Regions from separate parts of the Paenibacillus sp. FSL P2-0121 genome, predicted to be linked through region 1. Evidence: a T-box and tRNA genes for the amino acid it is inferred to sense, from the RefSeq annotation. Region 1 holds a T-box; the other holds one or more tRNA genes.
The links. A T-box is a leader RNA that pairs with one kind of tRNA and senses whether it is charged. The one in region 1 lies ahead of metG (methionine--tRNA ligase), so its partner is inferred to be a tRNA-Met.

Region 1 (3,425 bases):
AATTCGCAGCAACAGCCCAGAAACGGTGTATACAGAAGGTGTTACTTACCGTGAGACTTCTTTGGGTAAAACCCGCTTCTTGATTCACCACAAGAATAACCTGAATATTAAAGCTAAAGTGTATGTGATTGCTACGAATAACAATTTGTACCCAACGACGCTTACAACCGAATATGTGGGCTTTGCAGGCCCAAGCACATATCCTGAAGGTACTGGTAAAATGTCTGTAGAACGTTATTGGAAATCTATGCTTACAAATGAGCATTATAAAACGATTGTTCTGCAACCAGGGGAAAGTGTCTCAATTCTGACCGATCTAAACCAAATTGCTATGAAACCAAGTGAAATTGTTTCACTTCAAGCGGACTTATTTAGTGATTATCCAATCGATTATAATGTCATGTTGATTGATGCGAATAAAGATCCACTGACTACACTTCCAACACTTCCAGTTCTGGATCGAGACGGAGTGCATAATCGGGGAACTTACGAAGATTCTACTCGTATTATCACGGTTACCGATGAGGTAGGAAAAACTCCTGCAAAACTTCTGCTAGGCGATAATTACAGTGATAAGAACCTGGCTGGCGTAGACCCAATGGCAGGTACGGAAGCATCCAATGCCGGTAATTTCGGGGTATTATACAAGATCAGATTCGAAAATGTTGCACCAAACTCATTGATTACGTTTAATCCACGTGGCGGTAACTATATGGGGCCGGTTATGGTTAATAACCAAATCGTGCATATGCCAAGCGTGGGAAGTCTCTCGAACGCTGACATGAACAGTGTGGTTTATCGTAGTGGTGAGTATGGAGGTTCTGTGGAGATTTTGTTCACAGCAGCTTCAGGCAGTAACTTGCCGGTCAATTTCCTCATCACTCCACTTCCAGCAAAGAAATAACAAATAGGAATATCCCTATAAGCTCTATTGGGGAATTATCTACAATAAAGGCCCGGCTGAATATTCCGTAAAGGAATACGCAGCCGGGCTTTTGTTTAAATATAATAATTCAGAGGTTGCGTAGGGGCGCATCATGGTGCTTCATTGACGGGGCATTTATTTTGGGGCATTATTAAGAGAGTGAAATATAAATGAACTGATCTTATGGGAGATGAGCGTATGCTGTCGACAGAACAAATATTAGAAGTCATGTCGGGGCAAGGACTGCGAATCACCGACCAACGCAAAACGCTTGCCCAGTTATTCGGCGAGAATAAGGGATATTTGTCAGCGAAGGATGTATATGAGCATATGGGCCGTAAGTATAGCGGACTTAGCTTTGATACGGTGTACCGCAATCTTCGTGTAATGGAAGAGCTTGGTGTGCTTGAACAGATTGTCTTTGAAGACGGAGTGAAGTTCAAGGGAAGCTGCAATCATCAGGATCATCACCATCATATGATCTGCCTTCAATGCCAAAAGACCTACCCGATTAATTTCTGCCCGATGAATTTAACGGATACACCCGATCAATTCCGGGTAGTCAAGCATAAATTTGAGGTGTTCGGTTATTGCAAAGAATGTGAAGAGAACCGGGAAGAAGAATTAGTTGCAGCATCAGATAAACAAAAGGGACTTTAGAAATGGTGACCCTACGCAGAACGATTCAGGCGCCTATTCGGGTGTATCGCAGGTACATTTCCCCTATTAAACCTGCAACATGCCGCTTCTATCCAACCTGCTCTGCCTATGCCCTGGAAGCCATTGAAGTCCATGGTCCATTGAAAGGCTCATGGCTTGCAGCTAAGCGGATTGCCAGATGTCATCCCTTTCATCCTGGAGGACTTGATCCTGTGCCGCCTCTTCAAGATGAATCTGCTGAGAAGGATTCTGCCCCTGCGACTTGACATGGGGCCTTACCATTGGGTATATTCACAAGTAATAGTATGAATTCCGAAGAACGGATAAGTAAATCGTTACGTCCATTACAGAGAGCCGGAATATGCTGAAATCCGGTATGGAGCGTTAGATTGAATATGGTCCGGGAGGAACTGTGTTCGAGCGGGAACTGCAATTGTGGTTCACGTAAGATAACAGCGTGATCCAGCGTTAATGGACAGTTCCCGCGAGGGAACTGGCGAAGCCTGCGCTCTGTGAAGAGACAGGAAATTTGGGTGGTATCGCGTGAGTTATACTCTCGCCCCATTATGGGGGCGGGAGTTTTTTGTTTTTTAATAAGAAAGGATGATTACTGAATGAGTGAGAAAAAAACGTTTTACCTAACGACACCAATTTATTATCCAAGTGACAAGCTACATATCGGACATGCTTATTCAACCGTGGCAGGAGACGCAATGGCCCGTTACAAACGTCTGCGCGGCTACGAAGTGCGTTATCTAACCGGTACAGACGAACATGGACAAAAGATCGAGCGGAAGGCAGAGGAAGCAGGAAAGACCCCTCAGCAGTTCGTAGACGACATTGTTGTTGGTATTAAGGAGCTATGGCGTAAGCTGGACATTTCGAACGATGACTTCATCCGTACTACGGAAGAGCGTCATAAAAAAGTGGTACAGGATATTTTTGATCGGTTGCTGCAGCAAGGAGACATCTATAAAGGTGAATATGAAGGCTGGTATAGTATCCCAGATGAAACCTTTTACACAGAAACGCAATTAGTTGATATAGTGCGTGATGACAACGGTGTGATTACTGGTGCAAAAAGCCCAGATAGCGGCCACCCGGTTGAGCTGGTGAAGGAAGCAAGTTATTTCTTCCGGATGAGTAAATATGCGGATCGTTTGCTGCAATTTTACGAGGAGAATCCAGAGTTTATTTTGCCGGAATCCCGTAAGAACGAAATGATTAACAATTTCATCAAACCCGGACTGGAAGACCTTGCAGTTTCCCGTACAACCTTTGATTGGGGCGTAAAAGTTAAGGGCGACGAGAAGCATGTCGTGTACGTGTGGATTGATGCTTTGACTAACTATATTACTGCGCTGGGTTATGGTTCCGAGGATCGCACCTTGTATGACAAGTTCTGGCCTGCGGATGTACACATCGTTGGTAAAGAAATCGTTCGTTTCCATACGATTTACTGGCCGATCATTCTGATGGCGCTTGGGGAACCCCTTCCGAAAAAGGTATTTGCCCATGGCTGGTTGCTCATGAAAGATGGAAAAATGTCGAAATCTAAAGGTAACGTAGTTGATCCTGTGACACTGATTGATCGTTATGGCTTGGATGCATTACGTTACTACCTGCTGCGCGAAGTACCGTTTGGTTCGGATGGCACGTTCACACCGGAAAGCTTTGTAGACCGGGTTAACTATGATCTTGCCAACGACCTTGGTAACCTGTTGAACCGTACAGGGGCTATGGTTGAAAAGTATTTTGCAGGCGAGATTCCGGCATATGAAGGAAATGTAACAGCATTTGATGGTGAGCTTCAAGCTGCGGCTGAGAATACTTATGCCAA
Region 2 (3,425 bases), 300 kb from region 1:
AATATTCGTTACCTATTACACTAATCGAGTCAACCCCCTCAACCTTGATGTTTATCTAGCAACATCTAGAGATGGCGGTATGACGTATACAAACACCCGGATAACAACAACTTCCTTTGACGTCACCGGCATCCCCCTAATTGGGGACTACATCGGTAATGCCATCGTCCCCCAAACAGGCCGTCTAGTGAGCGTATGGACAGACACGCGGACCGGTACTGAGAACATCTGGTTTGGGGATAATCAATAAGCTATTAATCAACTTCTGATGATAAATTAAAAGGCTGTTAAGTTAGTATATCTACTTGCAATAAAGGATGCCGAGCGAATATGCGGCATCCTCTATTGCTTCTTATCAAAATTCAGCATTAACCTGTTCAAAGAAATCATCAATTTCAGCGTATTGGACATGCTTTTAATTCAATCAAAATCTACGGCGTATGGTGCTTGCTACTTAATAGTCTATATGTCATGACTGTCCCCTTTCCTCTACAAGAGTAGGGCAATTCCACAGAATACATACTTTTTACCGTTTTCCAGATGATCTGTGATAAAACCAGAGGATCTAATAACGCCGTGACCAAAATGTGATCACGCTGGAAGAACTACCTACTGCATTTCAACGTAAACATAACATTGTCTACATAGGATTGTATACTATCCCGGAACTGAACCATCCATAAGGTTGGCTCGCTGCGGACAGCAGTATTTACAGGGTTTATCGAATAAGCAAAAACAGACCCGTATACATTTGAAGCGCCCCCTCTACCTATCTCAAATAAAACACTCCCCGGAGATCCGATTGCAAAATAAAAACACGCCTATAAGAGCGTGTTGTCACAATGTTTGTTGCGATGCATGGTTCTTATGAACTTTTGCAGAATCATTACTTATAGACTTCATTTTCTAAAATAATAACTTGTTCCTCATTTGAGGACTTCCCTATTTGTTTCGTATTTTCAACCAAACGAAAAATATTATCACAACATTGTTTAGCACCCATTACTAATAAAGGAACACCAATAAAATCAATCATTAATCCTCTTGAGAAGAACCCTCCGATTGACATCAGAATGGGCACCGTGGGTGAAGTATTAGAGAATATTATTTTTTCTTCAAAATGATGTTTACTTTCAAGTAATAAACTCAGGTCTCTTAAAGCTGGGACTACAAGTTTTGATGACTTCCTACCGATTGTATAAACTGCGTCTCCATTTTCATCAATTCCGTGAAAAATAATCTTACCAAAATCATTTTTCGTTAACTTATTAAAAAATTTAACATTCAATATTTCCTCTGAAGTTAATTTCCGCTCAGACTGAGTAATTTGTTTTAAATGATATGCTGCTGCTAAAGAAGTCGTATGTGTCCCACCATAATCATTATAGATATAAATCATAATATCATCCTTCATATTTTTCTCTTATGATTATATCCATTTTATAATGGTGTAATTCGTTTTATTAATTTCAAACCCTAATTGCAGAGTATGGTCTTACTTCCCTTAATAAATACCCTATTTAATTTAATAGGCATTATTATACTTTTCATATTCAAATATTAGGAATGACCTTAAGGAACGCTACACGCAAATTGAGGCTTATTAAAAAATATGGAGACTCATATAAGGATAATGATTTAGTATGTTGCTACCTTGGCAAAAAGTTATACAAAACCAAAACGAATTACTGAAGGTATGAACGTACTAGTACGTAAAGCAGGCGTCAAAAAAAAGATTCCACGACCAGTGAAATAATTTCCGTTAGCAAATCCGTTAGCAAGCTCAAAATCCTGGTCTTTATCCATTCTATTTTCTTAATATCACAAAGCCTACAGACAGCAAAAAACCCTTACAAAGTAAGGGTTTTTGATAAGTGGGCCCTGAGGGACTCGAACCCCCGACCAATCGGTTATGAGCCGACCGCTCTAACCAACTGAGCTAAGGGCCCGGATCTAAAAATATCCGAATGTACAATTGCTGTTGTAATAAAATTGGTTGCGGGGGCAGGATTTGAACCTGCGACCTTCGGGTTATGAGCCCGACGAGCTACCGGGCTGCTCCACCCCGCGTCAGAAATAATATTCAAACAGCGACAATAAATAATATACAGTACAAAATGGGTCTACGTCAAGGATGAATTTGTAAAAGTTCTCAAGGCAAAAATCTAACCCCATATCTTCCTTTGCGGGATCGATAAATCTCCACAAAACTTGGGTCATGATAGCCATAAATCCAGCCATCTTGCTCCAGTCTTTTTGCCAAACAGCCTGCTTGAAATCTCGTTCTGAACAGTTTCGCGAAGTATATCCAATTCATGATGCCCTCTTCTCCTTTTCGCAAATTAATCTTACGCTGCTCTGAACTTATCATGCCCAAGTTCCACAAAATAAGCCACCGGAAATCCGGTGGCTGCTACATATTCCAAAACTCAATCCCCTATGGAGTCAAAATAATATGTGGGATCTTTTTCGAGCGTACCCAGCATCGTATTCCCTTGCTTCTCCCAAGCTTTAAGTGCACTCTCGACCGTTCTCTTGCCCTGATAAACTTCTGTGAACAGTTGGCGCCCAACATCATTAACACGGCTAATTCCAGGCTTCTGTGTTTGTAGGACGTTCATCAAAGGATCATTGGCTGGTAATGGTTTAAGCGTATAGAAGGACTCCAGATTTACTGAAGGTACTTTCGTAGTAATGTAATCCTTACGGGAAGTTAGTTCCCCGCGGGTATGGGCTTTAATTTTAGCTACTTCATTACTGTTGACGAATTTGATCAAATCCCACGCATCTTCCTTATTAGCAGCCATAGTGTTGATAGCCATCATATTACCTACCCAAGTACCTACAGCCACTCCTGGTTTCTCCTTAAAAGTAGGTACGGTAACGAAACCCCAATCGACAGGATTATAATTTTTAATTTTTGCTGCATTGCGGCTCACACCTGCAAGCTCATTAAGATAATCGTATTCTCCAATTACCATTGCAGCTTTTCCGGTAAGGAAGAGATCCCCTTGGACAGGACTATAGGTACTCCGTTCTGTTTCTATAAAATCCATACCGTTTAACCCAGGTGTAATTTGCTTTTTCACCAATTGGCTGTAGGTCGTCCAAGCTTGACTCCACTGTGTTTGGTTTACCTCCATCTTATGTCCCTTGTTGTCATACATAGCAAGCTCCAGCGGTGAGACATAGGTCTGCATATCCCAGAAAGGATCGCTCATATAACGGTTCATCGAAAAGCCATATATACGCTTATCTTTATTTGTCGATTTCTTGGTCACCTTTTCGGCCAGCGCGAACACTTCATCCCAAGTCATTCCATCTGTCGGATAACCTACACCAGCAGCATCAAAAATACCTTTGTTAAAATATAACGCACTCGACATAAAAGTCGGCGCTAACGCGTAAAGACTTCCTCCACCCAG

Region 2: it encodes a tRNA-Met, which carries the amino acid that the T-box ahead of metG (methionine--tRNA ligase) is inferred to sense. The anticodon was not compared.

The regions. Positions count from the first base shown of each region.
Region 1 is NZ_CP150245.1:4,982,787-4,986,211, reverse strand. It holds gene MKY54_RS22210 (copper amine oxidase N-terminal domain-containing protein) at 1-904, shown strand, start outside; gene MKY54_RS22205 (transcriptional repressor) at 1,124-1,585, shown strand; gene yidD (membrane protein insertion efficiency factor YidD) at 1,588-1,851, shown strand; T-box leader at 1,892-2,152, shown strand; gene metG (methionine--tRNA ligase) at 2,200-3,425, shown strand, end outside.
Region 2 is NZ_CP150245.1:5,279,606-5,283,030, forward strand. It holds gene MKY54_RS23370 (sialidase family protein) at 1-250, shown strand, start outside; gene MKY54_RS23375 (DUF3189 family protein) at 887-1,399, opposite strand; tRNA gene MKY54_RS23380 (tRNA-Ile) at 1,876-1,949, opposite strand; tRNA gene MKY54_RS23385 (tRNA-Met) at 1,994-2,070, opposite strand; gene MKY54_RS23390 (hypothetical protein) at 2,153-2,317, opposite strand; gene MKY54_RS23395 (extracellular solute-binding protein) at 2,430-3,425, opposite strand, start outside.